4 regions of the Nonomuraea sp. NPDC004580 genome follow, and region 4 is predicted to be linked to each of the others. Evidence: riboswitches for the same ligand, from Rfam matches in the RefSeq annotation. Region 4 holds a riboswitch; each other region holds the start of a gene.
What was found. A riboswitch is a leader RNA that binds a small molecule or an ion and turns the genes downstream of it on or off. The one in region 4 is predicted to bind cyclic di-AMP.

Region 1: linked by a shared signal. The riboswitch ahead of ABZW11_RS37685 (C40 family peptidase) and the one ahead of ABZW11_RS19220 (hypothetical protein) in region 4 are both predicted to bind cyclic di-AMP.
Region 2: linked by a shared signal. The riboswitch ahead of ABZW11_RS31460 (C40 family peptidase) and the one ahead of ABZW11_RS19220 (hypothetical protein) in region 4 are both predicted to bind cyclic di-AMP.
Region 3: linked by a shared signal. The riboswitch ahead of ABZW11_RS04600 (C40 family peptidase) and the one ahead of ABZW11_RS19220 (hypothetical protein) in region 4 are both predicted to bind cyclic di-AMP.

The regions. Positions count from the first base shown of each region.
Region 1 is NZ_JBEXLH010000060.1:5,460-7,650, reverse strand. Features, by position in the region: gene ABZW11_RS37690 (3-isopropylmalate dehydrogenase) at 1-700, opposite strand, end outside; cyclic di-AMP (ydaO/yuaA leader) riboswitch at 800-941, shown strand; gene ABZW11_RS37685 (C40 family peptidase) at 993-1,658, shown strand; gene serA (phosphoglycerate dehydrogenase) at 2,150-2,191, opposite strand, start outside.
Region 2 is NZ_JBEXLH010000040.1:18,387-20,577, reverse strand. Features, by position in the region: gene ABZW11_RS31465 (NlpC/P60 family protein) at 1-41, shown strand, start outside; cyclic di-AMP (ydaO/yuaA leader) riboswitch at 765-930, shown strand; gene ABZW11_RS31460 (C40 family peptidase) at 1,025-1,531, shown strand; gene ABZW11_RS31455 (hypothetical protein) at 1,621-2,191, shown strand, end outside.
Region 3 is NZ_JBEXLH010000002.1:309,970-312,160, forward strand. Features, by position in the region: gene ABZW11_RS04595 (amino-acid N-acetyltransferase) at 1-464, opposite strand, end outside; cyclic di-AMP (ydaO/yuaA leader) riboswitch at 742-893, shown strand; gene ABZW11_RS04600 (C40 family peptidase) at 1,016-1,945, shown strand; gene ABZW11_RS04605 (LuxR C-terminal-related transcriptional regulator) at 2,047-2,191, opposite strand, start outside.
Region 4 is NZ_JBEXLH010000016.1:109,454-111,644, forward strand. Features, by position in the region: gene ABZW11_RS19215 (alpha/beta hydrolase) at 1-304, opposite strand, end outside; partial or broken gene ABZW11_RS19220 (hypothetical protein) at 469-894, opposite strand; cyclic di-AMP (ydaO/yuaA leader) riboswitch at 1,140-1,280, opposite strand; gene ABZW11_RS19225 (DUF5302 domain-containing protein) at 1,448-1,648, opposite strand; gene ABZW11_RS19230 (hypothetical protein) at 1,697-1,939, opposite strand; gene ABZW11_RS19235 (PadR family transcriptional regulator) at 1,945-2,191, shown strand, end outside.

The DNA of each region.
Region 1 (2,191 bases), on a different contig from region 4:
CGTCGAAGCGCTCGGGCTGGGTGACGAAGAACATCGAGGCCGCGTCGATGTGGGAGTAGTCGACGGCGATCTCGGGGTAGTCGGCGGCGACCCGGTTGACGGTGCGCTGCCACAGGTCGCCCGCGAAGGTCAGGACGTTCGTCTTGTGGACGAGCGTGAGCTTCTTGCGCGGGCGCGACTGAGCTTTCTCGAAGGCGTAGCGGACCACGCGCTCGACGCCGTGTGCGGTGTTGAGCGACTCCTGCGTGGCGATCTCGTGCGGGGTGCCGCGCCGCATGGCGCCGCCGGTGCCGGCGTAGAGGCCCTCGGTGCCCTCGCGGACGACGATCATGTCGATCTTCTCGGGCGGGGTGTCGGCCAGCGGGGTGCGCACGCCGGGGAACAGCTTGACCGGGCGCAGGTTGACGTAGTGGTCGAACTCGAACCGCAGCCGCAGCAGCAGGTCGCGCTCCAGGACGCCGGGCGGCACGCTGGGGTCTCCGACGGCGCCGAGCAGGATGGCGTCGTAGCCGCGCAGCTCGTGGAGCACCGAGTCGGGCAACGTCTCGCCGGTGCGGTGATAGCGCGCGGCGCCCAGGTCGTAGTGGGTGGGCTCGATCTTGGTGCCCACGGCCTCCAGGACCTTGAGCCCCTCTGCGACGACCTCGGTGCCGATGCCGTCACCGGGGATGACAGCCAGGCGGATGTTACGCGACTCCATGGGCGGTACCTTACCGGCTCGTCTCGACTGACGAACACATCATCTCATTTTCCGGACGTCCGATTTTGTATGTATTGCGACCTTTTGACCGATTCGTTAGAGTCCGTCAGGCCTAATCCACGCAGCAGGTGCGTGGAGCCGGGGACCCACCTCTCCCCCAGGGGCGAATCGGCTTCGCCGTAGGGCTGTCTTCCAGGCCCGAGCCCGTCAGCTAACCCGGCCGGCCGCATGGAAGGACAGACCCCTGTCTCGCATCGCCATCGCCCTGGCGGGTGTCGCCGCCGGGCTCCTCGTGTGCCCCCCTCCGGCCTCCGCCGCGCCGACGCCCGTCGGCCCCGGCGAAAGCCGTCACTCCCCCGACGCGAACTCCGACCCCGACGCGAACTCCGACCCCGGCACGAACTCCGACGCCGGCACGAACTCCGGCCGCGACACGGACTCCGATCCCGGCACGAACGCGGCCGGCTCGATCACTCTGACCGGCCCCGAGGTCAAGCGCATCCAGCAGAAGCGCGCGCCCAAGCCGGCCTGGAAGACCGCCCTCAGGTTCGCGATGCACCAGCGCGGCATCCCGTACGTGTGGGGCGGCACCAGCCGCAGCGGGTACGACTGCTCCGGGCTCATGCTCAGGGCGTACCAGAAGGCGGGGATCCACCTGCCGCGCACCGCCGCCGAGCAGTACAACGCGTTCTCCCGGAAAATCAGCTGGAACCATCTCAAGCCCGGTGACCTGGTCTTCTTCAGCGGACTCGGTCACGTGGGCATGATCTCCAAGCCCGGCTACATGGTGCACGCGCCGCGCTCGGGCGACGTGGTGAAGGAGGAGAAGCTCTCCGACTGGCGCCGGCAGGCGTTCGTCGGAGCGGTCAGGCCCGACCGCAAGGGCGTCCGTGAGTGGCGCGAACTGCAGGAACGGCGCGATGACCCCGCTCCGTCGATGCTGACCGCGACCCTCTGACCTGACACCACCCGGACGAGCGGCCCCGTGCGAACGAGCGCGGGGCCGTTCTGGGCTCACCTGCTCTGGGGGGCTCCGCCGTTGTCACGCCGGTCGAGGGCCATCTGGACGGCCTCGGCCGCCTCGTCCTCTTGGTCCTCGGCACGGTTGTAGGCATACATCTCGTACATGTGGCTCATCTCGCTTCGCGGACGTGTTCCTGAGAAGGGGGGAAGCCGGACTCCGGTCGCGAGCCCGACCGGGCCTGAATCTCGTGGTCCGGGTCACGGACCGGACGAAGGGACTTGACGGCCGACGCATACGCCGCTCACCGCGGCGGGTCGTCGACCTGCCCTAACAGGCCCCGCCGCGGCAGGTAATGAGTACGAGAACCTGGCGCATCAACGGCTACAGTACCCGAGGACAGTGCTTGGATGTCCTACTATCTCGCATCCTGAGACGCAAAAGGGCCGCCACCCGAAACGGGTGACGGCCCTGCGCAGGTCAGAGGGTCAGTCCTCCAGGTCGACCGAGCGGCCGCTCTCAGCGCCGAT
Region 2 (2,191 bases), on a different contig from region 4:
CTGGTTACGGCCGCAGCCTCGTCGGCGCCATCCGCCCGTAACCCGCCCCCGGCATCCGGCCCTCGCCCCCGGCATCCGGCCCCGGGCGATTCGGCCGCTCAAGCCCAGCCGCTGAGTTCTGGTCTGGCTGCGTAAGCCCCGGCGGTTCGGCCGCCGGGGCTTTCTGTGTGACAGCGGGGGGTCCGGCCTGGCGCCGGCTCCTGGCGCTCGCGTTTCGCTCGCCCTCATCGCAGTCGCGTTCAGCATCAGCACTCTGCGCACACGGTGGCCGCTCGGCTGTGATCCGTGTCGCGGCTCGTCTACGAAGATCTATAGTTGCCAGACTCTCCGACCCACTTGGTCGCGACGGGCATGACCTCCTGATCGGCCACTACTAGGGCAAGTCGTACAAAGGGCAGATTTTTCGGGACGGTGTCCCACGTGTCCGGCCGGCCGACGGGAAGAGAAGGTGATTCGCGTTTGTGACTGATGTGACTCATGTGACTGCTGGGACCTGACAAAAGGCCGCGAAAGCAAGTGTGAGTGAGGTCACATTTTGGTCACAAGACCTGGGGTCCCAGCAGGGGTTTCGAGTCTGACAAATCCCGCTATCTGATCTTTACAGGGCCATTCACGCTTTGCCGATCCTTGACCCTTCGGCGTAGCTTCTGGCGTCGTCGCGGTGAACAAGCCATGTCGCCGCGAACCGGCATCGGTTCCTCCCGATGTGAGACAGACAAAAACCCGCCGGTCGGCCCTGATATCCCCATCGCACTTCTGATCGGGGTGCCGACCTGCCGAATCCGTGCAGCCAGGAGGCACGGAGCCGGGGACCCAGCGATCCCACGTTCCCCGAAGGATCAGGGGTGAATCGGCGCGCCCATCGCGCCGTAGGGCGACTTCCACGCCCGAATCCGTCAGCTAACCCGGTAGGCGTTCGTGGAAGACACAAGGAGAAATCCTGTCTAACTCCCTGCAGAACCCCCGCCTGTCCCGCCTTGCCCTGAGTGGTGTAGCACTCACGATGACCGTGACGGCCGGAGGTATGGTCCTCCATGCCCCGGCAGCTCAGGCGGCGACGACCCGCGAGACCAGCGCGGCGGCCGGCACGACGGTGAAGGCGGCGACCACCGCCCGCACCACGGCGTCGGCGAAGGCCCGTAAGAGGGCCGCCAAAGCCGCCCGGCAGAAGGCGAGGGCCGGCAAGGCCGTCGCCGTGGCCAAGAAGCAGATCGGTGACCCGTACCGTTACGGGGGCACAGGACCTGGTTCGTTTGACTGCTCGGGCCTCGTCCAGTTCGCCTGGAAGAAGGCCGGCGTCAAACTCCCGCGCGTGGCGAGCAGCCAGTTCGTCCGCACGAGGAAGAAGGTCTCCTGGCGCGATCTCAAGCCAGGTGACCTGATGTTCTTCAGCGGGCTCGGCCATGTGGGCATGTACGTCGGCAAGGGCAAGATGATCCATTCACCGCGGACAGGTGAACGGGTACGCATCGACAAGCTGAGCGGATGGCGAAGGTCGTCCTTCGTCGGCGCCGTCCGTCCCGGCGTGTGAAGAAGCCCCGTCCGGATCCTCCCCGATCCGGACGGGGCTCTCGCGTTCCCGACCCCTGACCCGCAAGGCAGCGCATACGATCGGGCACTGTGTCCGAGCAGGTGAGCCGACGAGCCGCGGTGACCGGCCTGGTGCTCCTCGCCGTCCCGGCCGCCGCTCCGCTGCCGGACGCGCCCGTCCTGCCACCCCGGGCGCGCGACCTGTGGCCGGGGCCCCACGTCGTACGCCGCGGCCGGTGGTCCACGGTCGTGGGCCACGACGCCGAGGGGCTCGGCGAGCTGGCGCGCACGGCCGACACGGCCGGCAGGCGGGTGTCGGCGGTGCTCGCCCGCCCCGTACGCCCCCTCGTCGTCGTCCCGGCCGACGCCCGCGAGGCCGCACGCCTGGCCCGGGTGGGCGGGGTGGACGGGCTCGCGGCGGTGGCCGACGGCACGCGGGTGATCGTCGTCCCAGAGGCGTTCGCCACCCTCAACCCCGTCGGCAGGGACGTCGTCCTCGCCCACGAGCTCACCCATGTCGTCGCCGGCACCGACGGCCTGCCCGTCTGGCTGTACGAGGGCTTCGCCGACTACGTCGCCTACCGCGACGCCGGACTGCCCGTGGCGACGGCCGCCGCCGAGCTGGCCGCCGAAGTGCGCGCCGGGCGTCTCCCGACCGTTC
Region 3 (2,191 bases), on a different contig from region 4:
CCCTCGTCGTACGAGGCCAGCAGTTCGGCGTACACCTCGGGTGAGACCGGCGTGCCCTGAATCTGGCGAAAGCCCAGTCTTGCGAAGAAGTCGACCTCAAAAGTCAGACAGAATACACGCCGCAGACCTAGATCATTCGCCTGCTGAATCAGCGCCGAGACGATCCGATGGCCGACGCCCATGCCACGGCACTGCGGGTCCACGGCCACGGTACGGACCTCGGCGAGGTCCTCCCAGAGCACGTGGAGCGCACCGCAACCGACGACCTGCCCGCCCCGTTCGGCCACCCAGAACTCCTGTACGTCCTCGTACAGGGTGACGGTGGCCTTCTTCAGGAGCCGCGAGCCCGAGCCCGCCCCCGCGTAGGTGTCCACAAGCCTCCTGATGTCCCGCACATCGGGCGTGCGGGCGCGCCGGACCACCACCGCGGTCTCGGCTGTTGTCAGTTCGGCCACCTGCTCCATGGCCATCCAGGGTACAGATGTCATTACGGCTCGGCCCTAACTCCCACGTCTCGGCCCATGCTGTTACAACTCGTGCTCATCTGAGCACGCGCTCTGAGCAGGCCCGCGAGTCACCAGATCGGGCGGCAAATCCGTCATAAGTTGCGTTTCGTACGGCGGGGCACGAGATCACCTTGTGACTCTTCGGTTGTGAAACCTCTACAGAGTCGGCAGTTCTGGTTGAGCACGAACCCGGAGTGCATTAGTGTCCAGCGACGATGTTCCCCGCGTGTCGCGCGCGGGCGACACGCCTAATCCTCCACGAGGAGGAGCCGGGGAACCGCCGGTGACGCCCCCCAGCGCCACCATCGGGGTGAATCCGCAACGTCCGGTAGGGCTGCTCCGGCCCGAACCCGTCAGCTAACCCGGCAGGCGTCGACGAGAGGAGCTGGTTGGTGAAGCGCACGCGCAGGCGTGAGAGGACGACCGCGGGCAAGCACGCCCGCCCTCTGCAACGTGCCTCCCGGCGGTCGCGTCTGCTCGGTGTAATAAGTGTCACACTGGCCACCTTTTTGGTCGCCGCCCCCGTAGGCTCCGCGTCCGCCGACCCCAAGCCCTCGCTCCAAGACCTGGCCAAGCAGGTCGAGAAGATGCACACCGAGATCGAGACGCTGGCCGAGGAGTACAACAGCCAGCGGGAGAAGCTCAAGAGCGCCAAGAGGGCCGCTGACGCCGCGAAGAAGACCCTGGCCACCAGCGAGGCCGACCTCGCCGCCAAGCGCGCCAAGGCCGCCGCACTGGCCGAGAACGCCTACATCACCGGCGGCCTCAGCCGCGCCCTCGCCTTCGCCACCTCCGACGACCCCGACGAGTTCCTCGACCGCGCCGCCACCACGTACGTGCTGCAGCAACAGCAGGGCGAGGCGGTCAACCAGGTCACCAAGGCCAGGGAGGCCGCCGAGCGGGCCAAGGCGGGCGCCGCCACCCGCATCAAGGAGGTCGAGAAGCTCATCTCCGACCTCGACAGCAAGCGCGACAAGATCACCAAGCTGGTCACCAAGGTCGAGAGCAACCTCTTCAGGCGGGCACTCGGCGAGGCGGGCCGGCCGGGCACCCGGGCCCAGCGCGTCAACCTGCCCATCGTGGGCAGCGGCAAGGCCGCCCAGGCCGCCAGGTGGGCGCTCACGCAGCAGCTCAAGCCGTACGTGTGGGGCGCGGAAGGCCCCAACTCCTACGACTGCAGCGGCCTCGTCATGGCCGCATATCAGCAGGTCGGCATCTCGCTGCCGCACTACACCGGCAGCCAGTGGACGGCGGGCCGCCACATCGACCGCTCCGAGCTGCGCCCGGGCGACCTGGTGTTCTTCTACAGCGACCTGCACCACGTGGGCATCTACCTCGGCGGCGGCATGATGGTGCACGCCCCGCGGACCGGCGACGTCGTCCGCATCGCCTCGATCGAGCGGCGGCCCTTCGCCGGCGCGGTGCGCATCGCCGACTGAGCCGCCCCAACTGAGCCGCCCCTACTGAGCCGCCCGCGAGGTCCGCAGAAGGCCCTGCAGAGGCCCGCAGGGCCCGCCCCACGCGAGCCCGTCGCCGATCATCAGATCAGCTGGCGGCGGGCCGCCCAGGCCACGGCCTCGATCGCCGTGGCGACGCCGATGCGGTCGCAGATGCCCCGCAGTCTCCGGCGTACGGTACGGCCGCTGATGTCCAGCCGTCTGCCTACTCGATCGACCGTGACCCCT
Region 4 (2,191 bases):
CGGACGGCCAGCCGATGGCGTCCATGAACGCGGCGGTGTCGGCGGCCATGTCCGTCAGCGAATACGGCGCGGGCGCCCCCGGCTGGGGGACGCCCGCGTCGTGGAGGTGCGTGGACAGTCCCGCGTCGCGGTTGTCGAACCGTACGACGTGGTGTCCCTGCTCCGCGAGGAGCCGGCAGAGCCCTTCGTCCCATTGGATGAGCTGCGCGCCGAGCCCCATGATCAGGAGGAGCGGCCGCCCTGTGGGTGCGCCGAAGCTGTCATAGGCGATCTCGATGCCGTTTGCGGCTACACGGGTCGTCACGCAGACCAGAATGTCATTCTGGTACGTGTGGCGTAAAGCCGTCAGCGGGCGGCCGGTACGGCGATGCCACCGGCCTGGGAGCCCTGCTCCTGCTCGGCGGGCGGGGGCGCCGGGTTCCTGTCGCGCCTGGACCAGGCGCCGGTCGAGAACGGGACCGGGTGGTTCTTCTTGCCCACGCCGTCGCCCCACTTGGTGATGACGTACTCGACCTCGATGTGGCCCTGGCCGCCGACGCCGTCCACACCGAGCGTGCTGGAGTTGAACCTGCCGCCGGTCAGCTCGGCGAACGTCTTGGCGTCGAGGTCGAGCATGATGCCGCGACTGGAGGGCTCGCCCGGCCCGCGGTCACCGACGAAGAAGGGCGCCTTCTTGCCCTTGTAGACCACGTAACCCTCGGTCAGCAGCGGCCAGCTCGGGCTGGCGGCCAGACCCTTCTGCATGGGCTTGCCGCTGGCCGGCAGCCCGGTGTCACCGGCCCGGCCGGAGCCGTCGTCCCAGAAGTACGAGGCCGTGGTCGAGCCCTTGAGCAGGATCTTCTTGTTTTTGTCGGGGGTGTCGGCGTGCGCGGCGGTACTGGCGCAGGTCAGCATGCCGACGCAGCAGGCGGTCAGCGTGGCGAGGGAACGCAGGCTGAAACGGGCAGACATGAAGCAGCAAAACCCTTCACGAGGGGACAGGGGAGTTGCGCTCGGGCGCGAGGGGATGAGGGCGCGGCGGGGCGGGGACCCCGCGGCGCTACGCGGAGCGCAAATGACGAGCCTGGGGAAGGGGGCCGCTCAGCGGGCGGCCGTCAAAGAGCGGTCTGGGGGTACGACGCGCTGAAACATGTGATACGCAATCCTCTCCATCACGCCTACCGGGTTAGCTGACGGGTTCGGGCGGTGGAGTTGCCCTACCGGCCGCGCGGGCCGGATTCACCCCGGATGAGGGTGGTTCCCCGGTTCCCGAATGGTTCGGGATTCGGCGCCAGCCGGTCGTCCGTCTTGGGTAAGGACTAGGTCACCGGCTGGTAATGGCGAACACTCTAACGATGGGATCGGACACCCGCAAACGTTTCACCACAAATCGGACAAAGATCTACCTTCAGCGGGAATGCATACAAAAAGGGGGCACGGCATGCCGTGCCCCCTGAGGAATCAGTCCTCAGCCGCCGCTCTTGCGCCTGAACGATCTCTTATTGGCAGCCGGGCCGTGCGCCCCGTGGATCTTCGATGGGTCGACGCCCCTGCCACCCGCGCCCGCGCCCGCCTGCTGGCTGCGCTTGCGCTCCAGCGCTTCGCGGAACTTGCGCTTCATCTCGTCCTCGGGAGTTTCGCTGACTTCCGGCTCCGGTGTATCCGCCATGAGGACCTCCATGGTGTTGGGGACACACAAAGCTTCGCACGCCCCCGCTCATGACGCGAAACCGGCCTCCACCGTGTCTTCAGGCCGCCGTGGCGGCCGGTCCGCCGGCTCTGCCGGGTCCGCGAGCCGCCTGTCGGGCAGCGCCACCAGCGCGACCAGGGCGATCGCCGCGCCCGCCACCCCGAGCGACGGCACGACCAGCGCGGCGGCGGAGGCGTGCGCGGCGGCCGCGCCCGCCCCGGGTACGCTCGCGGCGAACTCCGCCGTGTAGACGATGAGGACCGCCACCATGCCGCCTGGCCAAGACGTTCGACCACTCGCTCAACCACGTCTGGCAGGCCGGGCACACGGAGATCTATCCCGAGCTGGTGAAGATGACCGCCGACGGGCTCGTGGAGGTCGAGTCGGAGGGCGCGAGGGGCCGCAAGATCTACCGCATCACGCCCGACGGCCGCCGGGAGCTGCGCGGGTGGATGGAGGAGCACGACGCCGCGATGACCGTACGCAGCGAGGTCGCGCTCCAGGCGTTCCTGCTGCACCTGG